Linked DNA regions of Beijerinckia sp. 28-YEA-48. The protein of the gene in region 2 interacts with the protein of the main gene of each other region in a pairwise test. Links are inferred from orthologs where the notes say so. Each region holds a gene or a part of one and is shown on either strand. Other genes may lie near its edges.

Evidence for each region.
Region 1: the proteins of ribD (region 2) and accC interact in binary tests that used the Escherichia coli proteins (3 or more experiments, as listed by UniProt). The link is inferred for Beijerinckia sp. 28-YEA-48 from one-to-one orthologs.

Annotation. Positions count from the first base shown.
Region 1 is NZ_FNSI01000001.1:1,155,333-1,170,645, forward strand. The notes cover bases 4,982-7,926. They hold accC (acetyl-CoA carboxylase biotin carboxylase subunit), read right to left. Parts: upstream 7,161-7,926; coding sequence 5,802-7,160; downstream 4,982-5,801. Other genes in these bases: BLW50_RS05510 (AraC family transcriptional regulator), read left to right, coding at 4,982-5,219; BLW50_RS05515 (glyoxalase superfamily protein), read right to left, coding at 5,399-5,764; accB (acetyl-CoA carboxylase biotin carboxyl carrier protein), read right to left, coding at 7,177-7,656; aroQ (type II 3-dehydroquinate dehydratase), read right to left, coding at 7,663-7,926. Outside these bases: BLW50_RS05490 (extracellular solute-binding protein), read left to right, coding at 1-266; BLW50_RS05495 (hypothetical protein), read right to left, coding at 359-544; BLW50_RS05500 (PepSY-associated TM helix domain-containing protein), read right to left, coding at 548-1,687; BLW50_RS05505 (TonB-dependent siderophore receptor), read right to left, coding at 1,692-4,004; more of BLW50_RS05510, read left to right, coding at 4,242-4,981; more of aroQ, read right to left, coding at 7,927-8,109; BLW50_RS05535 (hypothetical protein), read left to right, coding at 8,400-8,915; BLW50_RS05540 (DsbA family protein), read right to left, coding at 9,007-9,801; BLW50_RS05545 (M48 family metalloprotease), read right to left, coding at 9,949-11,397; BLW50_RS05550 (pyridoxal phosphate-dependent aminotransferase), read left to right, coding at 11,450-12,658; BLW50_RS05555 (IclR family transcriptional regulator), read right to left, coding at 12,687-13,445; BLW50_RS05560 (Bug family tripartite tricarboxylate transporter substrate binding protein), read left to right, coding at 13,592-14,569; BLW50_RS05565 (FAD-dependent monooxygenase), read left to right, coding at 14,590-15,313. UniProt on the Escherichia coli protein: This protein is a component of the acetyl coenzyme A carboxylase complex; first, biotin carboxylase catalyzes the carboxylation of the carrier protein and then the transcarboxylase transfers the carboxyl group to form malonyl-CoA.
Region 2 is NZ_FNSI01000001.1:1,002,026-1,017,164, reverse strand. Bases 9-2,779 are described here. They hold ribD (bifunctional diaminohydroxyphosphoribosylaminopyrimidine deaminase/5-amino-6-(5-phosphoribosylamino)uracil reductase RibD), read right to left. Parts: upstream 2,077-2,779; coding sequence 940-2,076; downstream 9-939. Other genes in these bases: glyA (serine hydroxymethyltransferase), read right to left, coding at 2,592-2,779; nrdR (transcriptional regulator NrdR), read right to left, coding at 2,079-2,570; ribH (6,7-dimethyl-8-ribityllumazine synthase), read right to left, coding at 312-788; nusB (transcription antitermination factor NusB), read right to left, coding at 9-315. In the rest of the region: more of nusB, read right to left, coding at 1-8; more of glyA, read right to left, coding at 2,780-3,881; BLW50_RS04800 (tripartite tricarboxylate transporter substrate-binding protein), read right to left, coding at 4,248-5,210; BLW50_RS04795 (amidohydrolase family protein), read right to left, coding at 5,220-6,596; BLW50_RS04790 (TetR/AcrR family transcriptional regulator), read right to left, coding at 7,176-7,769; BLW50_RS04785 (MFS transporter), read left to right, coding at 7,882-9,105; BLW50_RS04780 (monocarboxylate uptake permease MctP), read right to left, coding at 9,119-10,594; BLW50_RS04775 (DUF3311 domain-containing protein), read right to left, coding at 10,584-10,772; BLW50_RS04770 (hypothetical protein), read left to right, coding at 11,164-11,766; cyoD (cytochrome o ubiquinol oxidase subunit IV), read right to left, coding at 11,844-12,260; cyoA (ubiquinol oxidase subunit II), read right to left, coding at 14,908-15,139. UniProt on the Escherichia coli protein: Converts 2,5-diamino-6-(ribosylamino)-4(3h)-pyrimidinone 5'-phosphate into 5-amino-6-(ribosylamino)-2,4(1h,3h)-pyrimidinedione 5'-phosphate.

The DNA.
Region 1 (15,313 bases), 150 kb from region 2 along the record:
ACGGCACCTATGTGATCCCGTCGCCAACCTCGGTGGTCAAGGGCTCGCCCAACCCCAATGCCGGCAAGCTCCTGGCCGAATTCATGATCAGCGACGACGTTCAGAAGCTCTTCCCCGAGGACGGCGCCTATTCGGCGCGTATCGACATGCCGCCACCGGCCGGCAGTCCCGCCATCAAGGACATCAAGGTGATCGGCGTCGACTATGCCTTCCTGCGTAAGCAGGGGCCGGTCGTGAAGAAGAAGTTCAATGAGATATTCCAATAAGTGGGGATGAACCGATTTCGCTTTGTCTGATGCTTTCGCCCCGTCCTTGGACCGTTCGTCTCGATGGGGAGATGAAGGTCAGCTTCGCGTCGTTACGACTTGATCAGCGCGTAATAGGCGATGAGCAAGATCGGCAACGCCAGCGCGAGCCAGGACAGTATGTCCCAAAATCCGTCCCCGAGCAGGGCCGAGAGCAATCCGAAAGCTACTACGCCACCGACGACGGCCGGTGCGCCAAAGATGAGCTTGAGCGGCCGATGCCGCGACAGGAATGTCATCGCTTAACGTCCTGGCGCGTGTTGGACTTCGGAAGTCTGGCTGGCTGCCTGCGGACGGCGGATGCGTGCCAACCAGAGGTAAAGACCGCTGCCTAAAACCATGATGGCCGCCAGATCGAGTAGAGCCCACAGAATTTTCAGGGACATTCCACCATAGTCGCCGAAATGCAGCGGCTTTGAGAGGAAGAGCACCTGCGCATACCAGGGCAGGCTGCGCATGTCGCTGATGGAACCATCCTCGGCGTTGATGAGGACAGGCATGATGAGTTTTGAGGTCAGCGGCTGATTGCCGCTGAGAAAGACATCGTAGTGGTGGCCACCGGCCATCATGGTGCCGGGCATCGCGACCGTGTTGATCGTCATGCCGGGCGCCGCCGCGAGAGCCGTCTCGGCCGCCGATTGAGCCGAGATGATTTTCGCTGGCACTGGCGTATTGCGCCAAGGGCGGATCATCTCGGCCAGCTCTGTCGCCGCCCAGTGATTGGCGATTTGCAGCGAGAGCGTGTTGACGACGCCGGTCAGGCCGACGGCGAGCAGCCAGACGGTGAGGACGATGCCGCCCAAATTATGCAGGTCGAGCCAATACAGCCGTCGGCTGGTTTTGCGCACGGTGCCGAAATCGAGGCGACGCATGAAGGGCGCGTAGACGACGACGCCCGAAACGATTGAAGCGACAAAGCACACGCCGACAATGGCGAGGATCCACATGCCTTTGTCATCGAGGAGGAGTTCTGAGTGGAGATCCCTGAGGAATTGCATCGCGGGACTGCGGAGGCGGTCGCCGGTTCGCATGACCTTTCCGGTTCGCGCATCGACGGTGACGATTGCCGTCAGTTTGCGGGACTCGACCGAGCTGCCCATCGCCATGTTCCACAACGGTTCGCCCGGCACCGGTGTGGCGAAGCGAACGGCTTCGCCAGAGCGAGCCTGGCTCGCGATCTCCATCAGGCGGTCAAGCGGAAGGTGAGGCATTGTCGCTGTCGCGGACGGATCGGGAATGCCGCGCTGGCCGAAGGCCCGATCGATGTCCTCATGGAAGATGAGAGGCAGCCCGGTCACGCACAGCAGGAGCAGGACGAGCATGGGGAGTAGGCTCGTCCAGGTGTGCACACGGATCCAGATGCGAAGCGTCTTCGAGGTCATGGATTTACCATGTCATGCGCAGGCTCGCCGTCACGACGCGGCCCGCGCCATAGAAGCAGGCGCTGAGGCTCTGGCAGGTCGCAACATAGGGGCGATTGAAAATATTCTGCGCGTTGATGGCAATCGTCGCGCCCTTCAAGGTCGGGCTGAGGTTGGCCAGATCATAGCGGAGCGCCGCATCGACCAGCGCATAGTCAGGAATGCGCATGGTATTGGCCGCATCGCCATAGGATTTGCCGGTGTAGCGAACGCCCGCACCAAGGCTGAGACCGCGCGCCGCGCCGTCTTGGAACGTATAGTCAGCCCACAAGGCCGCCTGATTGCGCGGCGTGATGATGAGTTGCTTGCCGAGTTGCGCGGCGGTGTTGCTCTTCGTCACCTTGGTGTCGGTGTAGGTATAGGACGCGATGAGTTTGAGGCCTTCGGTGAGCGAGGCCATGGCTTCCAATTCGACGCCTTTCGATCGAGCTTCGCCGGTCTGGACCTGAGGAGCACCCGGTATCCCGGAAGGATTAGGCGTGAGAATGTTTTGTTGCGTAATGTCGAACACCGCCGCCGTCAGCATCACATTGGTGCCGACGGGCTGATATTTGACGCCGGCTTCGATCTGTTCGCCCGTGGTCGGGCGTGACGGACCGGTGGTCGTGACGGCAAGCGTCGGCTGGAACGACCGCGCATAGGCCACATAGGGCGACAGGCCGAAATCGAACACATAGTTCAAGCCGACGCGGCCGGAAAAGGCTGAGTCACTCTGATTGAGCTTTGGGGTGGTGGCGCTGAGGTAGTTGCGCGTCTCCGTTGACACCCAGTCATGCCGGCCGCTCAACGTCAGGCGCCAGCGATCGAACGCGATCTGATCCTGCGCATGGAGGCCGAGCTGATCTTGCACCTGTTCCGTAAAGGTCGTCAGCGGCGGTAAGGTGATCGGCTGGCTGTAGACCGTGTTGAAGATGTTGATGGAGGGAGCGGGGCCAAAATATTGTTTGAAGCTGCCCGTCGAGTGCCGGTAGTCGAGCCCGAACAAGGCTGTGTGGGTCAGCGGCCCGGTGTTGAAACGTGCTTCCGCCTGATTGTCGAGTGTGAACGCGGTAGCCTTTTCAGGCACCCGGAAGGCGAAGCGATTGAGCGTGTACATATTGGCGGCCAGGCCGCCTTGTCCGATAACCGCCTTGATATTGGTATCGAGGGATGCGTAGCGCAGATTCTGGCGCAGGGTCAAAGCGTCGTTCACGCGGTGTTCGAGCTGATAGCCCGCCCAATATTGCGTGCGCCCGTAGTGATCGAAGTTGGAATCACCGACGAATTTGTTGATCGGAATCTTGCCATAGGGGTTGGGATAGAGCGTGCCGTAAGCCGGCAGGAACTGAATCTCAACGCCGGTATCGTCGCGCTGGAAGGAACCGAGCACGGTCAGCGTCGTATCGGCATTCGGTTTCCAGGTGAACGACGGCGAGATCACGCCCCGAAAATCGTCGACGTGGTCGACCTGCGTGCCGCCGGCATGAACCAGTCCCGTGACGCGATAGAGAAATTCGCCGCTGGGGCCGACAGGGCCGCCGACGTCGAAGGCCGCCTGGCCGCGGCCAAACGTGTTGGCCTGAAATTCGACGGTGCGGATCGGCGTGGACGGCGGCAGCAGGCTGACGAGATTGACCAAGCCGCCGGGCGCGATCTGGCCATAGAGGGAAGACGACGGGCCCTTCAGCACCTCAACCCGTTCCAGCATGAAGGGATCGACCTTCGGCCTTGCGAACAGGCCGGTGCCGTAGGGCAGTTGCATGCCGTCGAGGTAAATGACGGGCTCGAAACCGCGAATGCGGAGCGTCTCGAAGCGCCCGTCGTTCGGATTGGCGTTAGCCGCGACGCCGGCGGTGTAGCGCAGCGCCTCGACCACGGATTGGGCGTTCTGGTCGCGGATCTGATCGCGCCCGACCACGGAGATCGCCTGCGGCGTTTCCAAAAGCGGCGTGTCGGTCTTTGTGCCGGCGAGGCTGCGACCGGCGACATAGCCGTTGATCGGGCCGTTGCCGCGCAGGATCGTGGTCGGATTTTGCAACGGCTGGGGCGGGATCGGCCTTGGCGTTTGTGCGACTTGGCTTGAGCGCGCTCCGGCGCGGGGCCGGCCCGTGGCGGCTTGTCGAACATGTCGTGGGGCACGAGGCGCGATCTGCCTTTGCATCGGCGCATCGACGGTGACCGCGGGCAAACTGCTGGCGCCGTTGGTCGATTGCGCGGAAACCCGATCGATGCCGAAGGCGAGCGCAGCATAAGCCGTCGTCAGCATAAGGATGCCCTGCATTCGGAATGTCGGCGTCATCAAATTCTCCCGCTAAGGTATCGCTCACGGCTAGCGGGCCATCGCCAATTTGGTCAAACTCGGCGCCTTGCATATCCTGCGTATACAAGTCACATCCTGCGCGCATCGACGGTTCTACCGTCAAATAGTTGTCCTGCGTAACAGCAAAGACACAGAGTATATTTAGACAATTTAAAAAATATGCCTCCGCCGCAGTGATATTTTGTATTTCGCCATCCAATTTGTATTAATGGCAACATGACACCGCGCCGTTTCGTGCAGAAATCATCTGATGGTACCCTCGCCAGAGGAGACCAGGGCGTCCCTGTCGATCATACTGCAATCGGGCTGCGCGCAGACGGCGCGTTCCGCCGCACGCGAGGTCCATCGGCCCAGACTGCCAGCAAAGAAGGCGGACACGGCGTTGAATTGCTCCTGACGAACCAGAGCGGCGATGTCCGGCTGATGTATGCGACATATGCGGCAAAAGAAGGCGAGTTCGCGAAGCTTTCCGACACATGGATTCATCTATGCCGCGACGGCGGCGGCCATCTTTACAGAACCACGGATCGCAACCGGCTCGATGGGCAAATGCGGCCAGGAGTTATCGCGCTTGCCGGACCCGATGCGCGCGTCGTCGGTTCCTGGCCGTCGATGAGCCTCTTGAGCCTGGGGATATCAACCAACAAGCTCGGCGCCATCATTGCCGATCTGCATCGGCAAGGCAGCGCCGGTTTGATTGATTACTCGCGTTTCTATCAAGACCCTTTGCTTGAGCAGCTTCTGATCGCGATTGCAGCCGAAGCAGAAACACACGCGTTGTCGACACTCTTCATCGAACACGCCTTGACACTGCTGGTGTTGCGGCTCACCTCGATGCCGCCGAAGAACACTGAGGGCGCATTGTCACCGAGGCAATTGATTCACGTTTGTGATTTCATCGCCGAACATCTGTCGAATGACATCTCCCTGCCGGCTTTGGCCTCCATCACGGGTCTGAGTACGGCCGAGTTCAGCCGGCGCTTCAAGACGAGCACCGGTGAAGCGCCCTATGCCTACGTCACTCATCAGCGCATCAGGCGGGCCATGTGGCTTCTGCGCGACGCGTCGGTCAGCATCGATAGCATCGCTAAGTGCGTTGGCTATCTGAATGGAAGCCAATTCGCACGTGCATTTCAAAGGGTGGTTGGGCGGTCTCCGACGCACTGGCGTCGAGAAGACGCCGCGCATTCTTGATTTGCTTTTTGAGTTGTTACGCACTGAGAGCGAGAAAGCGTCCGGTCACTATAGCGCTTCACAGCTCGACGGAATCGTCGAGCGCCATGAAGACGCGTCCAAATAAGAGGGGCTAAGCAAAATCACGTTTCTTCCGAAACGTGATTTTCTCCAGGCCGTCACCTCGTCGTCACTCGTGTTCAATGCTGGTTCGTTGCGTCGTCGAAGCGCAACACGTTGCCGAACGGATCGGTGAGGTTCATTTCCTTGGCGGTCGGGCTTGGCCGGGCGAAGCGAGCCTTCTTGGCATGCAGTTCCGCCGCGAGCGCTGGAACGTCATGACCCCGGATATAGACGGCGCTGCCGGGTGTGCCGTCGCCGTAATGTTCGCTCAGATGCAGCTTCGTGCCGGAGCGCGACACCTGCATGTAGAGCGGCGCATTATCGTCGAAGCGATGTTCCCAATCGATCTTGAAGCCAAGGAAGTCGACGTAGAATTCCTTGGCTTTCGCGATGTCGTAGATGCGTAGAATGGGGATGGCGGCGTCGAGTGCGAGACGAGACATGCGGTGTGACCCTTTTGCTCGCTCGCGATCCGACGTTCTACCGAGACGGATCCATGCCGCCGGTCGCGAGGAATTTTTCCAGCCAGTGGATGTCGTAGTCGCCGTTCTGCATGTCGGCATTGCGCACGAGCGTGCGGAACAGCGGCAAGGTGGTCTCGACACCATCGACGATGAATTCGTCAAGCGCGCGACGCAGGCGCAGCAGTGCTTCGTTGCGGCTGCGGCCGTGGACGATCAGTTTGCCGACCAGCGAGTCATAATAGGGCGGGATCGTATAGCCCTGATAGACGGCGGAATCGACGCGCACGCCAAGGCCGCCCGGCGGATGGAAATAGCTGATGCGGCCAGGCGAGGGTCGGAAGGTCGCGTGATGTTCGGCGTTGATGCGGCACTCGATGGCATGGCCGGAGATGCGCACGTCATTCTGCGTGATCGTCAGCGGCGCGCCGGCGGCGATCTTGATCTGCTCGTTGACGAGATCGATGCCGGTGATCATCTCGGTCACGGGATGTTCGACCTGGATGCGCGTGTTCATTTCGATGAAATAGAACTGGCCGTCCTCGTAAAGGAACTCGATCGTGCCGACGCCGAGATAAGCCATTTCGCGCATCGCCTTGGCGACGACCTCGCCGATCTTTTCGCGTTCCTCGACATTGAGCGCGGGCGAGGGGCCTTCTTCCCAGACTTTCTGGTGGCGACGTTGCAGCGAGCAATCGCGTTCACCCAGATGAATGGCGTTGCCCTGGCCATCGCCGAGCACTTGAATTTCGATGTGGCGCGGCTTCTCCAGATATTTCTCGAGATAGACCGCATCGTCGCCGAAGGCAGCCTTCGCCTCGGTGCGCGCGGTGGCGAGCGCATCGACAAGATCGTCGGCGGTGCGGGCTACTTTCATGCCCCGTCCGCCGCCGCCAGCCGCCGCCTTCACCAGAACCGGGAAGCCGATCTCGGTGGCGATCTTCATCGCTTCGACGTCATCGGTGACGCCGCCTTCGGAGCCGGGCACGCAAGGAATGCCGAGACGGCGGGCCGTCTTCTTGGCTTCGATCTTGTCGCCCATGGTGCGGATATGCTCGGCCTTGGGGCCGATGAAGGTGATGCCGTGATCGGCGCAGATGTCGGCGAAGCGGGCGTTCTCCGACAGAAAGCCATAGCCCGGATGCAAAGCGTCGGCGCCGGTGATCTCGCAGGCGGCGAGCAGAGCAGGGATGTTGAGATAGCTGTCGCGCGCGGTCGGCGGGCCGATGCAAACCGATTCATCGGCCAGCTTCACATGCATGGCGTCGGCATCGGCGGTGGAATGGACAGCGACCGTGGCGATCCCGAGTTCCTTCGCCGCGCGCAGAATGCGCAGGGCGATTTCGCCTCGGTTGGCAATGAGAATCTTGTCAAACATCGGCTGGGCCGCCCGTCTATTCGATCACGAGCAGCGGCGCGCCATACTCGACCGGCTGGCCGTCATCGACGAAGAGCGCCGTGATGGTGCCGGCGCGCGGTGCGACGATCTCGTTGAATGTCTTCATCGCTTCGACGAGCAAAATCTTCTCGCCTTCCTTGACGACGCTGCCGATCTCGACGAACGGCTTGGAATCCGGGCTCGGGCGGCGATAGGCGGTGCCGACCATCGGCGACTTCACCGTGCCGGGATGCTCCACAGGAGCGGCCGCTGGTGTGGCGGCCGCAGGGGTGGCGATCGGCAGCGGCGGCGGCGCAATGACGGAGGTCGGAGCGGCTGTGGCGATCACGGTCGGCGGCTGACGCGACACGCGCACGCGCATGCCTTCATGCTCAACCTCGATCTCCGACAGTTCGAGACGCCCCAGGATCGCGCCCAGTTCCTCGACCAGCGAGGTGTCAAACCGGGGCTTTTCGTCTTCGGGCTTCTTGGTCATTCGGTCTTAGCTCTTCTTCTTTGCCGCGAGCGCGATGAGCGCATCGACGGCCAGGTCATAGGACAGGGATCCGAACCCGAGGATGACGCCGCGCGCCACCGGCGAAATCAGGGAACGGTGGCGGAAGCTTTCCCGGGCGTGGACGTTGGAGAGATGGACCTCGATCACATCGGCGCCGGAGCCGGCAATGGCATCGCGCAGGGCAATAGAGGTGTGGGTATAGGCGCCGGCATTGAGAATGACACCCGCGCCGCCTTGGCCGGCTTCCTGGATCCAGTCGACCAGATCGCCCTCGTGGTTCGACTGCCGGCATTCCAGGATCAAGTTCGCGGCCCTGGCTTTGGCGATGAGGCGCGTCTCGATATCGGCAAGCGTTTCCGAGCCATAGATTTGCGGCTCGCGTGTTCCGAGCAAATTGAGATTGGGCCCGTTGAGGACATGGATGGCTTGCATCAGTGGCTCGGCAGGACGGTTTGGTGACGCTCGGAAACGGATGAACAACCGCAGGACTGCGGTGCGGGGGCGTGCCCGCCGGGGTGCCTCATAGCCCGGTTATCCTTGGGATGGAAGGGTTTGGGCTCTCCTGGCGTGCTTTGCGCACGTGAAACGCGGGGCGGGTTCCGGTTGCGCAAGAACAAAAGAGAACAAAAAAGAACAAAACATGAAAATTTTTGATGCAAAGCGCGCGAGGTTCTGGCAGCATCGGATCGGCTGCGTGGGCGGCGACAGGTTGGGAGTTGGCGATGGTGGCAAAGACGATCGTTCTGGCGACGGGACTGGTGCTTCTGGCTGGGCAGGCTTTTGGTCAAGCTTCTGGATCTGTGGCTGGCCAATCGGCCGGCAAGGAGACCCTGGTGCGGCGTTCGACCGAGGCCGGCAAGCCGGTGGAGGTGTGGAGCCATTCGTCGATGCGGCCCGATTGCTCGACCAAGGCGCCGGTGGTCACCGTCGTGCAGCAGCCGTCAAGCGGCACGGTGGCGGTCAATGATGGGCCGCGCGTGCTTTCCGGCAACAAGGGCGATTTCGCCAAGTGCAATGGCCAGACCGGCTTTGGCAGCCATATCGTCTATCAGCCCAAGCCCGGTTTCGAGGGCCAGGACCGGCTGCGCTACACGGTGCGCTTCGATTCCGGCACGGAGCTTATGGTGACGGCGCAGATGCGGGTCGGCACTGTGGCCCGCAGCGACGAGGGCTGGCATCCCGCGAGCAATGCGGCCAATGCCACCGCGCCCGTGCCGCAGCAGGCGGCGGCGCGGTAGTTCGCCTTGAGCCTCAAAAAATAATCCCCGAGGCGAACCTCGGGGATCGGTCAGTTCCGGAATAGTGAATGGCTCAGATGCAGCCAGGCTTTTAGATGCAGTCGGTCTTGCCGCATTTGCGCAGGTTGCTGATCTTGTCCTGCAGCTTTTCCACGCCGACGGCGCCGACGACGATTTCGGAGCCGACGATATAGGACGGCGTGCCGTTCAGGCCGAGGGTCTCGGCGATGTTCATCACTTCACTGAGGCCCGCGCGGACATCCGGGCCAGCCATGTCGGCTTGCAGCTTGTCGAGATCGGCGCCGGTTTCCTCGGCGACGGCGAGCGCCTGCGCCTTGCTGACCGGGCCGCGGCTGCCACCGAGAAGTTTCTGGTGGAACTCCCAGTATTTCGGGGCATCGACCTGTTTCTTGAGCGCGATGGCGACTTGCGCAGCCTCGACGGAGCCCGGTCCAAGAACTGGAAATTCCTTAAGGACGACACGTAGATCGGGGTTGTCCTTCATCAACTGCGAGAGGTCGCTGAGGGCGCGTTTGCAATAGCCGCAATTGTAATCGAAGAATTCCGCAAGCTGGATCTTGCCGTCCGGATTGCCCAGAACGGTCTGATATTTGGACTGGAAAATCTGCGGGCTGAGCTTGGCGACGGACTCTTGCTTGCGCGTTTCTTCCTGCGCCTGGGTGTGCCGCTCCATCTCCTCAAGCGCCATCCGCACCACATCCGGGTTCTTCAGCAGATAGTCCTTGATGATGGCTTCGACCTGCGTCCGTTCCGTTGTCGGTGCGACGACGGCAGGGCTGCGGGCGAGGATCCCGACGCCGAAGGCCAGGAGGGCGACTACCGCGAAGGCGGCGATCTTGCCGGCCATAGAATCAGGAAAACGCATGTTTGTATCCAGAATGAGGGTGCTTGACCTGAAGCTATAGGCTGAAAGCGGCTGAATCGCGAACGGCGGCCAGACAATTTGGTGTGAACGACCACAATCTTGGCCTGATCGCCCGCCGCGCGGGGATGCGGGAAGATATTGCGGCTTTCAGTCCTTCGGCGGCCGGTATTCGAGGATGTCGTCGGCCTTCAGCCAGCCGGGGGAGTTGTCCTTGAACAGGCGCTTGGCGCGATCGGCCTGGGTGCGAGCTTCGACGAATTTGCCGACGAGGAACAGACCCTGGGCGGCGCTGAGCATGGCATTGGCCTGGTCGCCCTTGCGCTCATAGGCCATGGCGAGGAATTGGAAGGCCTCGGCGTTGTCGTCTTCTTCCTGGGTGGTGCGGGTGAGGACGCGGATCGCGTCATTGGCATAGGTCGGATTGTTGGTCGCCACATAAGCATGGCCGAGCATAACGCGGATCGGCACGCCGCGTGGCGCCAGGGCCGCGGCGCGGCGCAGCGGCTCGATCGCCTGGCCAGCACGGCCGGCTTCGAGCAGGGCCTGGCCTTTCAACTCGTGGAAATAGGCATTGTTGGGCTGCGTCGCGATCAGCGCATCGATCTGCCCCAACGCATCGGGCAGGCGGCCGTTGCGATAGGCGGCGACGGCGCGGGCGTAGCGCGCCGCCAACGACGTGTCGCTCAAGGGATAGCGCCGGCCGGTCTCCGAAGTGTTGCCAACGAAGGCAATCACCTTGGCGCGCACCAGATCATGCCGCGCCTGCAACGCTGGATTGTCCGGTTTGTCGAAATTCGGACTGCGGCGCGCTTGCTGCTGCAGATTGGAAACGCGCTCGGCTGGCAGCGGATGGGAGAGCAGATAGGGATCGAGCGCCTGCGACTTGAACAGCATTTCATTTTGAAAGCGCTCAAGGGTTGTCAGCAGGCCCTTGGGCGATTGGCCGGAGGCATTGAGATATTTGACGGCGGCGATGTCGGCGGCCTGTTCCTCGCTGCGTTGATAGGAGAGCAAGGCGCGCCGCACCATTTCCTGCGGCCCGAGAATGGCGCCCATGGCGCCGCCGGAGTCCGTGCCGACCTGACGGCTGCGAGAGGCTCCGACCACCGCGCCGGCGCCGAGCAGCAGGCCGGCGACCGAATAGATCTGCGCATTGGCCAATTCGAGACGCTGGCGCACCAGATGGCCGCCGGCGATATGGCCGGTCTCATGGGCGATGACGCCGATCATCTCGCCGGGCGTTTTTGCTTCCATGATCGTGCCGAGATTGAGGAAAATCTTGCGGCCGTTGGCGACGAAAGCGTTGAAGGCGCGGTCCTGCACCAGGATGATCCGTGTCGCGCCGGCATTGACGCCCGCCGCGCGGAAAATCGGCGTGGCGTAATCGCGCATCAATTGCTCGGTCTCGGCATCGCGCACGATGATCTGGCTGGCCTCCTGCGCGCGCGCTGGCAGGCCTGTCGCAATCCCTGTTCCTGTCACAATCCCTGATATGGCGAGGCCGTAGGCCAGGGTGATCGCGGCTAGGCGCATGGGCGAATACGCGTTAGGGCTGCGCCGGGAGATCGTTGGCGGGAAGTCCAGCGGGCGGGACATGGCTACTCTTGAGCAATTCTCGGACAGTTTCGGATCACGTAAGGCAAGTAGTATGGCGACAGAACGGTGGCAGGGACAAGAGCGAGCATTGCCCGGCAGGTTGCGTAACCAGGCTGCGTTGCGCAGCCAAGTGGCGCCATTCCTTGCCATGGAGGTGTTCAAGGAGGCCGCCGCGCTGGAAAGCGGCGGGCGCCGCATCATCCGCATGGAAGCAGGCGAGCCATCGGCGCCGGCGCCGCGCATCGTGCGCGAGGCTGCCATCCGTGCGCTCGAAACTGGCCGCATCGGCTATACCCAGTCGCTGGGCCTGCCGTCGCTGCGCGCGCGCATCGCCCAGCACTATCACGACACCTATGGCGTTCACGTGCCGATGGAGCGGGTGGCGGTGACGACCGGCTCGTCCGGCGGTTTCATTCTGGCATTTTTGTCACTGTTCGACGCCGGAGCGCGCGTGGCCGTCGCTTCGCCGGGCTATCCGGCCTATCGCAACATCCTCGAGGCCATCGATGTGAACGTGGTGGCGCTCGAAACGTCCGCCCGTGACCGTCATGTGGTGACGGCGGCGATAATCGAGGCGGCCCATGCGCAGCAACCGCTCGATGGCGTGCTGCTGATGAGCCCGGCCAATCCGACCGGCACGATGATGACCGATGCGGCGCTGGCAGAGATCGGCGCCACCTGCCGACGGCTCGGCATCGCCTTCGTTTCCGACGAAATCTATCATGGCCTGACCTATGAACGGCCGGCGCAGACGGCGCTGGCCTTCGACGATCAGGCGATCGTCGTCAATTCCTTCTCCAAGTATTATTGCATGACCGGCTGGCGCATCGGCTGGCTGGTGTTGCCGGAATGGCTGACGCGCTCGGTCGAGCGGTTGGCGCAGAGTTTCGCCATTTCGCCGCCGACCCTGAGCCAGATCGCGGCTGAGAAGGCTTTCGATGCCATCGACGAACTCGAAATCGTCAAAGCCGGCTACGCCCGCAATCGCGCCTTGCTGATCAAGGAGCTGCCGCACATCGGTCTCGGCGACTTTCATCCGGTCGACGGCGCTTTCTACGTCTATTGCAACGTCAGCCGCTTCACCAACGACTCGCTTGATTTCTGCAAGCGCATGCTGAACGAGGCTGGCGTCGCTGCAACACCCGGTGTCGATTTCGACCGCCAACATGGCTCAAGCGCCGTGCGCTTTTCCTTCGCCGGTTCGCAGGATGACATCGCCGAGGCGCTGGATCGTCTGCAGCGCTGGCTGCCGAAATCATAGAGCGGTCGCGCCCCGTTATCTCGATCGACTATGGGCCTATGGAATGCGCGCTTCCCAGCCGCTTGGATAAGATATCCGCAGTCTTGAGGATAATGCCTTCAAGGCGCTTCAAGGCATCATCGTCAATCCGGCTTCTCGGCCCGCTGACGGTGATGGCGCCGGCTAACTCTCCCCCGGTCTTGAAGACCGGGGCGGCGATCGCCGCGACCTCCTGACTGACCTCGGCAAGGCTCACCGAATAACCCTTCTTTCGGATTTGAGCATTCCGCGCACCTTCGCCACCAGAAAACGCTTCGAGGATGTGACCGGCAGCGCCGTGCTTCAACGGAATGACGTCGCCAACCGTGACATGGTCGCGGAGACGATGATGCGACTCGATGCGGTAGAGGCAGACGCGATTGTCGCCATTGCGGATATTGAAGCAGGCGCTCTCGCCGGTTTCTTCGACCAATAGCCGCAGGGCCGGAATAATCACCTCCGCGGGCTCGAACGCTTCCTGATGCAAGCGCGCGAGCTGCAGCGTGGCCGAGCCCAGATAGTACTGACCACTTTCGCTGCGAGACAAAAATCCAAGCGCTTCAAGAGTCTGAGCCAGGCGTAAAATCGTACTCTTGTACAATCCCGTCGCTTCCGCGAGGTCGGCCAGCGTCATGCGCGGCCGCGCGATCGAGAATGCCAGCAACAGATTGAGCGCACGCTCCACCGAAGCAACATTCTTGGCGTCGCCATCGTCCTGTCTAAGGTCTGTCATGGGGTGACACTTCCAAAAAATGGCGGCAATTGTCAACTTTCAGAATGGCGTTCTATTTTCTTGAACGTCCTCCCGAGTTGCTGTAAGGCAAAAACAGAATGATGTTCTGTTTTTTGGGGAGAGAGATGATATTTTCGAAGGGGGCGCTCCGTTGCTGCGCCATTTTGGCAGCCTGTTTGCCGATGGTCTCGGTTGCCGAGGCGCAAAGCCCAGCCTTTTACAAAGGCAAGACCATCACCATTATTGTCGGCTTTTCGCCGGGGGGCGGCTACGACCTCAGCGCGCGCACCATCAGTCGCTACATTGGAAAGTATATTCCGGGTAATCCCACCGTCGTCGTTCAAAACATGCCGGGCGCCGGCAGCCTGACGGCCATCAACTACCTTTCGAATATCTCCCTGAAAGATGGCACTTCTCTCGGCACATTTTCACGTGGCATCGCCTTCGAGCCGTTGCTCGGCAATAAAAGCGCACAGTTCGATCCGCGTAAGTTGAATTGGATCGGCAGCCCGAGCCGCGAGACCAATGTGGTCTTTGTCCGTCAACAAGCGCCCATCAAAGTCTTTGATGATCTCAAGACAAAAGAAATGGTCGTCGCGACCACGGGAGCAGGTGCTGATACCGCGACATTTCCGCGTATCGTCAATACGATTTTTGACACCAAGTTGAAGATTGTGACGGGCTATCCGGGCGCCACGGAGACGCTGCTGGCGGTTGATCGCGGCGAAGCTGATGGCATGGCCGGGCTGTCCTGGGGATATTTGAAAGCCAGCCGCCCAGCTTGGATCAAGCAACAGCAAGTTCGCATCCTGATGCAGCTTGGTCTGACCAAAGCGCCCGACTTGCCGGACGTTCCGTCATCCCTGGATCTGGTCACCGATGACAGCAGCCGCCAATTGCTCCAGTTTTTTCTCGCGCGGCTCGAGATCGCATGGCCCTTGGCTGCGCCGCCCAACGTTCCAAGCGAACGCATCGAAATTCTTCGCTCTGCTTTCCAGCAGACCATGAAGGATCCCGAGTTTATCGCGGAAGCTGAAAAGCAGTCGATCGATGTCTCTCCGGTTTCGGGCGACGAAATCGCGAACATTCTATCGAAGGTCTACGCCACCGATCCGGCCATCGTGGAGCGCGCCCGCCAAATCTCCGACGCCGCGCGCTAACTTTTTCAGGACATCGCATCGTGAAAAGTCACTATCAGATCATCATCGTTGGCGGCGGTCCCGTCGGTGTCGGGCTCGCCACCGAATTCGGGCAACGCGGTGTTTCGTGTTTGCTCGTCGAGCCGCGCACAACACTGAGCAAAGTGCCAAAAGGGCAGAACCTCACGCAACGGACCCTTGAACATTTTGCGACATGGGGCTTGGAAAAAGAACTTCGCGCCGCGCGCCTCATGCCGAAGGGCTATCCGATTGGTGAGTTGACCGCCTACGGCAATTTAACCAGCGACTATTGGCATGCGCCTGCAGGGCGCGAGCTTGTCCGTGCTTTCTACGCGCAAGATAACGAACGTCTCCCGCAATATCAGATGGAAGCCGTTCTTCGTAAGAACGTCGTCACGCTTGCCTCTGTTGACACGCTGTTTGGATGGGAGGCTGGCCCTGTTGTCCAAGATGCCAACGGTGTGCGCGTCGAAATTCGCTCGATCGATACAAACGAGCGGGTTTTGGTCTCCGGCGATTATCTGGTGGGGTGTGATGGCGCCCATTCCACGGTCAGAACCCAATTGGGGATCGAGCGAAACAAGCAGGATTACGAGCAGAACATGCTTCTGGCCGTGTTCCGCTCCCCGGAATTGAGCAAGTATCTCGAGAGATTTCCGCAACGCTCGACCTATCGCGTGCTCCGACCCGAGTTGAAGGGATACTGGCAGTTCTTTGGGCGGATTTCAGAACCGGACGAATGGT
Region 2 (15,139 bases):
ACGCTTCAATTCATAGACGCCGCCGCGCAACACGGCGCGCAGCACGGCCTCGATACGACGCAGCGGCCAGCCTTCCTGTAAAACCTTGTCGGCGGCCTGGTCGATCTCGAGCTGGTCCGTCAGCACGCCCTGCACGATGTCGCGGAACAGAGCGACGTCGGCTTCCTCATACTGATCGCCTTCGATCTCGCCACCGATCCAGAAGGTTTCGAACTCGGCCAGGATTTCATTCAGCCCCTTGCCGGCCACTTCCATCTGATAGAGCGCCTGGACGGCGGCAAGCCGCGCGGCGGCCCGTTGACGACGCGCGCTCATGACCGGACCACGCTGCGTTTGAGCTGGTAAAGCGACAGCGCCGCACGCGCTGCATCCCCGCCCTTGTCGCCCTGTTTGGGATCGGCACGCACAACCGCCTGCTCCTCGTTCTCAACGGTGAGAATAGCATTGCCGATCGGCAATTGTTGCGACACCGACAGATCCATCAACGCACGCGAGCTTTCATTAGCGACAATCTCAAAATGGTAGGTTTCGCCACGGATGACGCAGCCAAGCGCCAGCGCGCCGGCATAGGTACCACCGGCCGTGGCCATGCGCACGGCGGCGGGAATTTCCAGCGAACCGGGAACGCCGACAATGTCCCATGTCGCCCCAGCCTGCTCCAGCGCCGCCTTGGCGCCGTTGAGCAGCATATCGCCGATCGCGTCGTAATAACGCGCTTCAACGATGAGGAAACGGGCTCCATCGGCGCGCGGCAGTGGCTGCGAGGTGGAGCGGCGGGGTTCTGCCATGGTAAACTCTTGAAATCAGACAAGTCCAATGAAGTCAGTGCCAGCCGTAACGCCGACACAGCCTATCACGAACTTCGGGAGACAGTTCCTTAAAGACCGGCGGCAACCGGCGCAAGCGCGGCCAGAAGCCGCCTTGCGGTAATACGATATATTACGGAACGCGCTCGTAGCGGCGCAGCCGATCGACCCCGGAAAAGCCGTCTTCGACGAGCCGATAAAGCTGAGAATCCTCAAGTTGCGCCCGGGCTTCGGCACTAAGCGAGGGAACGCCCTCGCGGGTGAAGGGCTTGGGCGCGGTGAGCAGGACACATTCGTCGGCCAGACCAAGGCCGATCAGCCGGCTAGCCACCTGCGGGCCGCCCTCGCTAAACACCCGCGTCAAACCCCGGCCAGCCAAAACCCGCAGCGCCGCCTCCAGATCAAGATGGCCATCGCCACCACGCGCGACGCGCACGACGTTGACGCCAGCCTGCGTCAACGCGGCCTCTGCCCCACCGTCCGCATCGGCGGCACAGAGCACCAGCACGGGCACCTCCCGCGCCGTCGTCACCAGACGCGAGCGCAGCGGCAGTTGCAGAGCGGAATCGAGGATCACCCGCAACGGCTGGCGCTCGTCGAGCCCCGGCAGGCGCACGGTGAGCAGCGGATCATCCGCCAGCACCGTGCCAATGCCGACCATGATCGCGTCATGGGTGGCGCGCAGCATTTGCACATGATTGTTGGCGGCGATGCCGGTGATGTGCAGGCGCCGGTCGTGCGGACCACCGGCAGCGAAACCATCGGCGGTTTCCGCCAGTTTCAGCGTCACCTGCGGACGGCCTTGGGTGACGCGCAGAATATGGCCGAGATGAGCGCGCCGCGCCGCAGCCGCGCCGACACCGACAACCACCTCGACGCCGGCCTCGCGCATCATGCGATGGCCTCGCCCGGCAACACGTGGATCGGGATCCTCCAGCGCCGAGACGACGCGGGCGATGCCAGCCGTGATGATCGCCTGCGCGCACGGCGGCGTAACGCCGAAATGGCTGCACGGTTCGAGGCTGACATAAAGCGTGGCGCCGCGCGCCAGTGCGCCCGCCTGGGCAATGGCCTCGGTCTCCGCATGGGGCCGCCCGCCCTTGCGCGTGGCGCCGCGACCAACGATGACGCCATCGCGCACCACCAGCGCACCCACCGCTGGATTAGGCGCGGTGAGGCCCAGTTGGCGCCGGCCCAGCGCGATCGTGGCGGCCATCAAGCGTTCGTCCTGGTCAGCCATCACGCCGCCCGGCTCAGGGGCCGTCCGCATGTTCACTCACCGCCCGCCACGGACTTGATCGTGCCGTCGGGCCCTTCCTCGTTCAATTCGTCGATGAGCGTGCCGAAGTCGCGCGCCTCGCGGAAATTGCGATAGACCGAGGCGAAGCGCACGTAGGCGACGCTGTCGAGGGATTTGAGCCCCTCCATCACCAATTCGCCGATCTTGCCGCTGTCGATCTCGGATTCGCCGGAGCTTTCGAGCTGGCGCACGATGCCGTTGACCATGCGCTCAACACGCTCAGGCGCCACCGAGCGCTTACGCAGCGCCGTCTCGAAGGACCGGGCCAGCTTGTCACGATCAAACGGGACACGCCGGCCGGACTTCTTGAGCACGGTGAGCTCGCGCAATTGCACGCGCTCGAAGGTGGTGAAACGGCCGTTGCAATCGGGACAGACACGACGGCGACGGATGGCCGCGGAATCATCCGTCGGCCGAGAATCCTTCACCTGCGTATCGAGCGTGCCGCAATACGGACAGCGCATCCTGTCTCCTTTGCACCGACCTCAGCCGTAGATCGGGAACCGCTTCGTCAATTCGCTGACGCGCGTCTTGACGCTCGCCTCGACCGCGCCATTGCCGGCTTCGCCGTGGGCGAGAAGGCCATTCAATGTCTCGACGATGAGATCGCCAACCTGGCGGAACTCTTGCGCACCGAAACCGCGCGACGTCGCCGCCGGCGAGCCAAGCCGCACACCCGACGTCACGAACGGCTTCTCCGGATCGAAGGGCACGCCGTTCTTGTTGCAGGTGATATGGGCACGGCCCAGCGCCGCCTCAACCGCCTTACCGGTCAGTTTGCGCGAGCGCAGGTCGACCAGCAGCAGATGGTTGTCGGTGCCGCCGGTGACAAGATCATAGCCACCGCTCTTGATCGCATCGCCCAGGGCCTTGGCATTGACAACGACCTGCTGCGCGTAGAGCGCGAAATCCGGCCGCAGCGCTTCACCAAAGGACACGGCCTTGGCGGCGATGACATGCATCAGCGGGCCGCCTTGCAGGCCGGGGAAAATGGCCGAATTGATCTTCTTGGCGATGTCTTCCTCATTGGTGAGGATCAAGCCGCCGCGCGGTCCACGCAAGGTCTTGTGCGTCGTCGACGTCACCACATGAGCGTGTGGGAATGGCGAGGGATGCGCGCCGCCAGCGACGAGACCGGCGAAATGCGCCATGTCGACCATGAAGACCGCGCCGACTTCATCGGCGATCTCGCGGAACTTGGCGAAATCCCAATGACGGGCATAGGCCGAGCCGCCAGCGATGATCAGCTTCGGCTTGTTGGCGCGGGCGATCTTGGCCACTTCGTCCATGTCGATCCGATGGCTGTCGCGATCGACGCCATAGGACACCGGCTTGAACCAGCGGCCCGACATATTGACGGGCGAACCGTGGGTGAGATGGCCACCAGCGGCGAGATCGAGGCCCAAAAACACGTCGCCGGGCTGCAACAGCGCCAGGAAGACGGCCTGGTTGGCCTGCGAGCCCGAATTGGCCTGCACATTGGCGAAACGGCAGCCGAACAACCGCGTCACCCGCTCGATAGCGAGGGATTCGGCGATATCGACGAACTGGCAGCCACCGTAATAGCGCCGGCCCGGATAGCCCTCGGCATATTTATTGGTCATCACCGAGCCCTGCGCCTCGAGAACGGCACGGGAGACGATGTTTTCCGAAGCGATCAGCTCAATCTCATCGCGCTGGCGACCCAATTCCAGGTCAACCGCGCGGGCGATCTCCGGGTCGGCCTCGGCGAGGCTGGCGGAAAAGAAAGAATTCGACCTAGCCTGACCGGCCATGGCTGCTGACGACTGGCTCATCTGATTTTTTCCTGATCCCGCGTCCGGCGCGGATTCGATCTTCGGTCCGCCCTGCCAATAGAGAAAATGGCCGTCCGCGTCCAGATATAGTGTCATTTGAACTGTACAATACGCTCGGAATGGGACGGACGAATAATCAGCGAGCCTGCCAAGGCCCTCCGCCCCACGGATCAGCGTCGAAATGGGGTAACGCCGTCACACGATTGAATAGCCTCGTTTTCGCGGCAATCCCTCTCCAAGCGGCACGCCGGCCGTCGCACAGGGCAATGCCCTGGATTTCGCGCTCCAGCGGCATTTCAGCGCCTCTGACAGGCGCAACAATTCCAGGGCGCACGGCCGTGTTTGCTAGATCCGCTGAATATTGGCCTCGGCGACGACCTTGGTCCATTTGGCCACGTCGTCGGCGACTCGGGCTTTGAATCCCTCCGGCGTCGTCGCCATGGGCTCGCTGCCGAAGCTCTGCAACCGCTCGACCACCGCCGGATCCCCTAGGATCGCTTTGATGTCGGCATTCATCTTGGCGACGAACGGCGCCGGTAATCCTGGGGGCCCGGCAAGGCCGAGCCAGGACGTGACCGAATAGCCCGGCACGGCGGTTTCCGCGATAGCGGGCGTATTCGGCAAAGCGAAGAAACGCCGTGGCCCGGTCACGCCGATGGCGCGCAATTTTCCATCATTGATGAAAGGCAGCAGCGCCGTCGGCGTATCCATCTGGAAATCGAAGCGCTCCCCCATCAGATCGGTGATGGCTTGCGGCGAGCCGCGATAGGGCACGTGCTGGATCTTCGCGTTGGCCATCGAGATGAACAACTCGAGGGCGAGATGCATGCCCGTGCCGTTGCCGGCGGTGGCGCAGATCAGCTTGCCGGGATCGGCTTGCGCCATACGGATCACGTCGGCGACGGTCTTCGCCGGATGATTGGGATGGGTCACCAGAATGAACGGAAAGTCCGTGAGCATGCTGATGAAGCTGAAATCCTCGGCGGTGTTGTAGGGCAATTGCTTGTAGATCGCCGCCGACACCGCATGGCCGCCGGGCAGCACCGTCAGTGTCGCGCCATCGGGCGCGGCGCGCGCCACCGCTGCCGCCGATATGGTGCCACCGGCGCCAGGGCGCGGTTCGACCACGATCGACTGATTGAGTTTCCGGCTCAACTGATCAGCAATGAGGCGCGCGACCAAGTCGACATTCGCACCCGCCGTGAAACCATGCAGCATGGCGATCGGCCGACCGCTTTGCGCCAGCGCAGGCGCAGCCCCCAGAGCGGATAGCCCGCCAACAACAGCACGGCGCGTAAGTTGCGTCATCATCGCCTCCTATTGCAGTGCACCGGCTATTTGATAGCCGCCTTCGCGCATGATCCGCGCACCGGATTCCGCGAGCTGTTCGACCCGTTGCGCCAGCACATCGGCTGGGAAGGTGAGCTTGCCATCCTGCTTGCGCACGATGCCATCGATGATGACGGTGTCGACATTGCCCGCCCCGGCGATCTCGACGATCGAATAAATCGGATCGTAGATCGGGACCATGTTGATGTCATTGGCGCGCAGCATCACGATGTCAGCCTTTTTACCTGGCGACAGCGTGCCGATCTTGTCGTCCATGCGGAAGGCTTTCGCCCCGCCGATGGTCGCCCATTCAAGTGCCTCGCGCGAGCGCACCGGCATTTGCTTGAACGGCGAGTTGCCGCGCAGGGCATTGTTGCGAATCTCGCGACCGCGCGTGAACAGCAGGCCTGCCTGCATTTCGCGGAACATGTGGCCGGAAGTAAACGGCTCGACGTCGATACCCAGCGAAGGCACGCCTCCCGCCTCGCGGAACGCCGCCACCTGAGGATCGCCGATGTGGTGATGCAGTTCGACCAGCACGGTCGAGGTCAGCGAGGCGCCATTGTCCACCACGACCTGGATGTCGCGCGCGTCGTAGCTGGTGCCGTGAACGAGATTGTGGTCGGGTCCGAGCAGGCCGGCCTTGGCCATGCGATGATAGCCATCGGGCACCACGCAATCCTCGCGCCGCCGCGTGTGCGAGGAAGAAACGAGACCAAATTCGCGCGCCATCGCGATATCATGCTCGACGACCTCCCACGCGCCCCAGTCTGGTCCGAGGATCGCCATCGCCAGCGTGACGAGATTGTCGTCGCTCGTAAGCCGGCCTTTGCGCAGCGCTTCGATGCGCTCGCGCGGATGCGGAATGTGTGTAAAGGGCACCCCGCCTTCCTTGGTTGGCGGCTTCGCCGTGCCATGCGCAAACACCGCGCGGATACCACTGTCGATCAGGCCGTCCACCGCGCGCTCGGCCATGTCGAGGCTGGTGATGTTGTGGCACCAGTCGACCAGCGTCGTCACGCCGGCATCGATCTGGCCGAGTGCACCGACGAGATTGCCAAGATAGTTGTCTTCGGGCGTGTAGCGGGTGGCGAGATTGAGATGGATGGTGCGCAGATAATCAGGCGTCATCCATTCGGCGCCGATGCCGCGCAGCGCCGTCTCCCAGGTGTGCATGTGGGCATTGACGAGACCCGGCATCACAATCTTGTCGGAGGCATCGATGATTTCGTCCGCCGTCGCACCGAGATTGCGGCCAACGGCTTCAATACGATTGCCGGAAAACAGTAATTCGCCGGAGCGGAAGTCACCTATTTTAGGATCGAGCGTAACCAACCAACCGCAACGGATCAGCACGCGTTTCATATGCAATATCCATCTTCCGCAACGCAGACGTTATGCAGAGCGTATGCGAGGTTTCACCGCCGGAAACACCTGCGGCGCAATTCGATCCCCCCTGCGCGATACATGAGAATGAGCACCAGCGATCCCCTCAGCGTCAATCGAAATCTTTGCAAGAATTTGCGCCTCCGCTTCGTCACCCGCCACTTCAAAGGTGCGCGCGCGGCAAGATTTCAAAGGCTGCTAACGGCTCGATGCAAACAACTTTGCGATGTGAGCCTGCCTGAAGCACCAATGCATGATATTATGCCTAGCCCTGCAACATCGACATAATCGTTGAAATGATCAGCTTCGTGTACGGTGTTGCTGTCGCCAGATGAGCGCAGACAAAGGAACACACCTATGTCCAGTTGGCTTTCGGTCGTTCTTGGTCTGCTGGTTGGCTTAGTCGTCGTTGGAGGCGCCTTATACTGGGCCTTCCGACCACCGAAAGATGAGGCCAAATCAGTTTTCCCACCCACGCGCGATCCAGGCATCAGCTTCGAGCCGGGGGTCAGCTATGATCCTGGGAACGACGTGACACCGTCACACAACTAAGCCAGATCAATCCCGCAACAGCACCCCTTCCATCAGCGCCTTGAATGCCGGAATGGCCTTTTCCGAGGTCGCTTTCGGATCGCCCGAATTGGCGATCCAACTCGCCGCATAGGCCGAGGCGCCGACGATCAGCCGCGCCACCGCTTCCGCATCGACGTCGGCGATCACCCCCTCCGCTTTCAGGCGCGCGACAGTGGCCGTGATCGTGGCAACACAGCCTTCCGTTTCTGGCCACAGCGATGGATCGCCCAACACCGCTGGGCCATCGCGCAGGACAATCCGTTGGATTTCCGGCTCCAGCGCCATTTCGAGATAGCCAATATTCTCGTCCAAAAACCCTTGCCAGCGCGAGGGCGCCTTGGCGGATATGGCGTTGAGCCGCTCCACCATTTCCCCGTCGATCTGCGTCACCACAGCCGCCAGCAGGCCTTTCTTGTCGCCGAAATGGTGATAGAGCGCGCCACGGGTCAGGCCGGCCTCGGCGGTGAAATCATCCATCGAGGCTTCAGCATAGCCTTTTTCGGCGAACGCCTTGCGGGCCGCAGCGATCAGCTTGGCGCGGGTCTCGGCGATCATCTCCTTGCGCGGTTTGTGCGCCATCAAAAACTCCGGTCACAGGGCTGTCGCGAACGGTTGACATACGCGACGTATCTTCTTATTTGATCAACATACGCAATGTATGTAAGTTTTCAAGGGTCGAGGAGCCCGGGCAATGCCCAATCCCTATGCAGAGATTTTCCGCACCCCGGGCGCCAAAGGTTTCGCCGCCGCCGGCTTCATCGCCCGCCTGCCGATCGCCATGGAGGCCATCGGCATCGTCGCCATGCTGTCGCAGACCCATGGCGAATACTGGCTGGCCGGCGCTGTCGCGGCCACCTTCGCGCTGACCAATGCGCTGATCGCCCCGCAAATCTCCCGCCTGGTCGATCGTTACGGCCAGACGCGGCTGCTCGTGCCCGCGACCGTCATCTCCGTCCTCGCCTTCACCGCTTTAATGGTGGCCACGCACCTGCGCTGGCCCACTTGGACCTTGTTCGTGGCCGCCCTGTTCGCGGCCACCATGCCCAGCATGCCTGCCATGGTGCGCGCCCGCTGGACCGAGATTTTCCGCGGCCGCCCGCAACTCAACACCGCTTTCGCGTTTGAATCGGTGGCCGACGAACTCGTCTATATCGCCGGTGCGTCGTTGTCGGTCGGCCTGAGCGTCTCGCTCTTTCCTGAAGCAGGCGTGCTCGTCTCGACTTTATGCTTGGCCATCGGCTCCACCGCTTTCATTTTGCAGCGATCAACAGAACCCAAGGTGCGGCCGATCCAGCTTGGCGGGCGGCAATCGGCCATCCTGTTGCGGCCGGTGCAGATCATCACCTTCGCCCTGATCTTCATCGGCGCGATCTTCGCCACGGCGGAGGTAACGACAGTCGCGATCACCAAGCAATTGGGTCAGCCTGGCGCGGCGAGTCTCGCCATCGGCGTCTATGCGGTTGGGTCCTTCCTCGTCGGCATCATTGTCGGCGCGCTGAACTTGCGCATGCCGTTGCAAAAACAGTTGGCCATCGCCGTATCCGTCATCGTCGTGACGACGCTGCCGCTGCTCCTCGCTAACACGGTGCCCGTGCTGGCGCTGGCGCTTTTCGTCAGTGGCGTCGCGGTCTCGCCGACCTTCATCACCTCTTTCGGCCTGATCGAACGGCGTGTGCCCCCCGCCCTACTGACCGAAGGCATCACCTGGGTGATGACGGGGATCGGCATCGGCATGGCGCTCGGCGCTTTTGTCACCGGTTGGGTGGTCGACACATTCGGCGCCTACAATGGCTTCTGGGTTTCGGTCGCAGCCAGCCTCATCGCCCTCACGACCGTGCTGCTCGGCCAACGCACGCTCGCGGGCGATGGCTCCAACGCGCCGGTCGACGCTGCGATTTGCGAGCCAGCGGAATAAGCGGCTAAGGCGCTTACGCCCTGGCCGTCTCCCGCGCCGGCAGAATTGCGTTCAGCACGCAGGCGACGATGATATTAGCGGCCAGCGCCAACAGGCCGATATAGATGGTCACTGGCGTACCGCCCAGGCTGACCGCATGCAGCGGTTTCAAGCCGGCGTCCCAGGCGAGATATGTGCCGCCGAAGAAACCGACAAACCATCCCGCGAACAGAGCCGGCGCGCGGAACCAATTGGTGTAGAGGCCGAACACCACCGCCGGCAATGTCTGCAGGATCCACACGCCGCCAAGCAGCTGCAAGTCGAGTGCGAACTGCGTCGGCAGGAACAGAATGACGAGCAGCGCCCCAGCCTTGATGACCAGCGACGTCATCTTCGCCACATTGGCCTCCCCCGCCTCGCTGACCGCCGGGTTGATATAAGCCTTCCAGAAATTGCGCGTGAACAGATTGGCCGCGCCGATGCTCATGACCGCCGCCGGCACCAAGGCGCCGATGGCAATGGCAGCGAAAGCGAAACCCGCAAACCAGCTCGGGAACAGAGTCTTGAACAGTTGCGGCACCACGTCGTTGGGGCTCGACAGTTTCAAGCTGGCGGCATGGCCCATATAGCCGAGCAGCGCGAGCAGACCGAGCAGCAGCGTATAGACTGGCAGCAGGACCGCGTTCTTGCGAATGGTATTGCCGCTCTTCGACGCGAAAATACCGGTCAGCGTGTGCGGATACATAAAGGCGGCCAGCGCCGAACCAAGCGCCAGGGTCGCATAGGCGACATATTGATTGCCCTCGAGCAACAGGCTTCCCGACCCCTTAGCCTTGAAGGCCGCATCGGCAGCTTCGAACACATGCGCATAGCCGCCGAGCCGCGAGGGGATCAACGCCACCGCTGCGATCACCACGATATAGATCATGATGTCCTTGACGAAGGCGATCAGTGCCGGGGCGCGCAAGCCCGCCGAATAGGTGTAAAGCGCCAGCACGATGAAGGCGATCGCCAGCGGGATTTCGCCATGCAGGCCCAGCGCCCTCAACGCCGCCGTCATACCGACGAGCTGCAAGGCGATATAGGGCATGGTGGCGATGACGCCGGTGGCCGCCACCGCCAGTTCAAGCGCCCGCGAGCCATATTGCCCATGCACCACATCGGCGGCAGTGATGTAGTTCAGATCGCGCGCTCGTTTCCACAAAACCGGCATGACGAGGAAGACGAAGGGATAAACGATGATCGTATATGGCAAGGCAAAGAAGCCGTAAGCGCCGACAGCATAGACCAGCGCGGGAACAGCGATCACCGTATAGGCGGTATAGAAATCACCGCCGATGAGAAACCAGGTGATCCATGTGCCGAAGGAGCGCCCGCCCAATCCCCATTCATCGATCCGCGCCAGCGTCGCGGGCCGGCGCCAGCGCGCCGCGATGAATCCCATCACCGTGACCAGCACGAAGAAGAAGGTGAAGACCGCAAGTGCGGTGGTGTCGACTTCAGTCGTCATGGGGCATGCTCCTATAGACGATCCACGTCAGGAGCGCCGAGAGCGGAACCCAGGCCAGTTGGTACCAATAGAAAAATGGAAAGCCGAACAACACCGGATCGTGCCTGTTATAGAAAGGCACCCACAACAGTCCGATGTAAGGAAGAATAAGCAGCCAGCGGACAGACCCGTTTGGCATCGCGACCTCCCGAATAAGCGGCGACCGTTTCACGCGACCCAGCGGAACAATCGCCAGCTGATAATTCAAACGCGCTAACGCAATTGTTGCGTCCCATCACGACATCAATGACAATATTCTGCTCCTGTTCGCTGGCTCCCGCAAAGGCGCAAAGAGAAGACGAGCCATGCTACCAGCGCAATGATCGTTCCCGTCTAAACCACCTCGGATTGTTCAGCCGGAGGAAGCATTTGCGGCCAGTCAGCGGGCGGTGCCATCCAAGCGCAAACGAAGATGGTGCCCTCCGCTCGCTGTGAGTTCTCCCCCAATCTTTCGAGGACCGTTCGTAGTGTTGCTCCAATCCCGTGATAGCTCCTCCGGCTTCGGGCCGCGGGCAGCCGGGAGAATGATCGTGTTGAGACCTGTTTCGCTTTTTCTCCTCATCCCCCTCGCCCTCTGGCCAGCGCTGGCGAGTGCTCGGGGAGGCGGCCATATGGGCGGTGGCTTTGGCGGAGGCGGCGGGTTCCACAGCGGGATCCATGGCGTCCATGGTCCACATGGCCTGCACGTTCCCGGTGAACGGCGCGCGAACCGTTCCGATATCGCCATCAGCACCTATGCTGCGGTCGAGATGACGTCGACGACAGACGCAACCCTCGTCCCTGCCCTAACCACCAAGCTGACCGAGAGCCTGCCAGCTTTCAATGGCCGGCTTGTCTCCCACGACACCAGCCCCAGCGCCATAGACGGCGTGCCACCGACAACGTTCTTTTTGGTCGCCTTCAATACGACCCAGGAAGCCGATGGCTGGAGGGTTTCTCAGCCGTTCAAGAATTTCGAAACCGATGCGCAAAAGGCCGGCGTTCGCATCTTCACCGTCAATGCCCTGCCAGTCATGCAGCAGCCCGAACCCCACAGCGCCAGCCGCGACGAAGAAGAGCGCTCCTATCAGAAGCTGATCAATGGTGGCAACCAGACCCTCAAAAAGATCCAGGACATTTGCCGCGGTTGCTAGGGCAAATCCCGTTTCGAAAGAAATGCGATTTTGCCTGGCTCCTCGCTTCAACCCGTCTTAGTCGTATTTCACTGAGCTTACAGCCCCGGCTGCATGCGCATATCCATGAGATTGCCCGGCACCATCATGTTGGCGTTGAGGTGATACATGATCCACAGGGATCCAGCGATGACGATGCCGACAATGAGAACGCCGAAGGCGAGCGCGATGACATTGTTGGTGTTGTCGGGGCCGGTCGTGATGTGCAGGAAGAACGCCAGATGCACGCCCATCTGGCCGATGGCGAGCGCCGCCAGCGCCATCGGCACGCCAGGCGTGTAAATAAAGCTCGTTCCGCTCGCGACCCAGAATGAACCGGCCGTCAGGGCAGCCGCCAAGACGAAGCCGATCAGATAATTGCGGACGGCGCCCGCGATATCGTGATGGTCGCCTTCCTGATCGCCAGGCGCGGTATCCGTGTGCCAATCGGTGTGGTTGTGATGATGGTTGCTCATGGGCTTGTTCCCAGAAGATAGACATTGGTGAAAATGCCAACCCAGATGATATCGAGCGCGTGCCAGAACAAAGCAAAGCTCAGCCCGCGCCGCATGATGTCGGGCCTAAAACCCTTGGCCCAGAACTGCGCCATCATCGTCCCCAGCCACAACAAGCCCACCGTCACATGGGCGCCGTGCAGCCCGACGAGCGCGAAGAACGACGACAGGAACGCACTGCTGCTGGGCCCGTGGCCTGCCGCCAGCATATGGGCGAATTCGCGCAGTTCGAGATAGAGGAAGCCGGCGCCCAGCAAGCCGGTGATCAGATAGAAGATCTGTGTCCAAAGCATATTGCGGACGTTGCTGGCGATCGTCGCCATGCCGCAGGCAAAACTCGACAGCAAGAGGAAGGCTGTTTCGAGCGCCACCGTGTTCAGATCAAACAGATCCTGGGGGCCAGGCCCTCCAGCGGTCGCGTGCGACAGGACGGCATAGGCCGCATAGAATCCCGAGAACATGACGAAATCGGAGAGCAGAAAGATCCAGAAGCCATAGGCACTGATGATCCGCTTGGAGGCCGGCCCCTTGAACTCCTCGTTGGCCCCCGGCCACAGGCCCAGTTGATTGGGATCGTGGTCGATCTCGCGCGCAGGCGCGATGGCGGTAATGCCCGGTTCACGGCCTTCGACCAAAGCAATGCGCGCCTGACGCCGCTCATGATCGATCCGAGCCACCTCCGCGGCCGGCAGTTCATATTCGGAACGGTCGCGCCAGGCGAAGACGACAAAGACGGCAAAAGCTCCGAAAAGACCTGCCAGAACCATCCACCAGATGTGCCAGATAAAAGCGAAGCCCGTCACGACAGCGAAGAATGACGCCACAAAGCCCGTCGGACTGTTGCGCGGCAATTCGATATCCGCGTAATCAGGCAGATCGGTCAGCTGATGCTGCGCAAGCGCGATCTGCTTGATCCCCCAATAGGCCTCTTCCCCAAACACATTGGGCAGCACCGCGAAATTATAGGCCGGCGGCGGCGAAGCCGTGATCCATTCCAGGGTTCGCCCGTCCCAAGGATCGCCGGTGGTGTCGCGCAAGGCGGCGCGATGCTTGATCGAGTAAACGAGCTGGCCGATCTGACAGAGAATCCCACACAGAATGAGCCCGGCGCCGCCGGCGGCCACAAGCAGCCATGGCTGCCAACCCGCAACATCATAACTCTGCATGCGTCGCGTCATGCCTTGGAGACCGAGAACATAAAGCGGCATGAAAGCTACGTAGAAGCCAACGACCCAGAACCAGAAGGCCGCCTTCCCCCATCGTTCATCGAGCTTGAAACCGAACGCCTTCGGAAACCAATAGCTGTAGCCGGCGAAACAGCCAAACAGCAGTCCACCGATCAGCACATTGTGGAAATGCGCGACGAGAAACAGCGAATTGTGCAGGACAAAATCGGCGGGCGGGATCGCCATCAGCACGCCGGTCATGCCCCCGATCGTGAACGTCACCATGAAGGCAATCGTCCACAGCAGCGGCGTGTAGAAGCGAATCCGGCCGCCCCACATCGTGAACAGCCAATTGAAAATCTTCACGCCGGTGGGCACGGCGATGATCATCGTCGCGACACCAAAGAAGCCGTTGACATCGGCCCCTGCCCCCATGGTGAAAAAGTGATGCAGCCACACCATGAAGGAGAGCACGCAGATCGCCATCGTCGCCGCGATCATCGAGCGGTAGCCGAACAAGGGCTTGCCGGAGAAAGTCGAGACCACTTCGGAAAAGACGCCGAAGGCGGGCAGGATCAGAATGTAGACTTCCGGATGTCCCCAGGCCCAGATGAGATTGATATACATCATCGGATTGCCACCCGCTTCCACCGTGAAGAAGTGGAAGCCGAGATAGCGATCCAGCAGCAGCATGCCGAGCGTCGCCGTCAAAATCGGGAATGCGGCAACGATGAGTAGGCTGGCGGCGAGCGCCGTCCAGCAAAAGATCGGCATATGCGTCAGTGTCATGCCTGGCGCACGCACCTTCAGAATCGTGGTGACGAAATTGATCCCGGTCAGAAGCGTTCCGACGCCTGATATTTGGATGGCCCACAGATAATAGTCGACCCCGACACCTGGCGAGAATTGCAGCTCCGACAGCGGCGGATAAACCAGCCAGCCGGTCTGCGCGAATTCGCCGATCAAAAGCGACATGTTGACGAGCAGCGCCGCCGACGCGGTCAACCAGAAGCTCACCGAATTGAAGGTGGGAAACGCCACGTCGCGAACGCCGAGCTGCAAGGGAACGGCGAAGTTCATCAGCCCAATGACGAATGGCATCGCCACCAGAAAGATCATGATCGTCCCATGGGCCGAAAAGATCTGATTAAAGTGATCGGCCGGCAGATAGCCTTGCGAAGCATAGGCCATGGCCTGCTGCGAGCGCATCATCAGCGCGTCGATGAACCCGCGCAGCAGCATGATCAGCGCCAGCAGGCAGTACATGACGCCGATCCGTTTGTGATCGACCGAGGTGATCCACTCGTGCCACAGATAGGGCCAATAGCCTTTGACGGTGATCCATCCGAGCACGGCGACAATGCCAACGACCACCGCGAGGGAAGCGATCAACGGGATCGGCTGATCGAGCGGAACGGACGACCAACTCAGCTTGCCGAGCATTACGGCTTCCTTTCCATCCGTCGGGAGGCACCATGCTCCATGCCGCTCCCAGCAGCTGACGAGGATCCACTGGACGCGGTCCCAGAGACGATCTTGTCGAACAAGCCCGGCTCGACAGAGCTGAATATGCTGGGCGCAACGTTCTTGCTGGGCTTCACCAGATCGGCATAGGCGGCTTGATCGAGATGCGGCCCCGTCGCCTTCGTGCTGGAGATCCAAGCCGCGTAATCA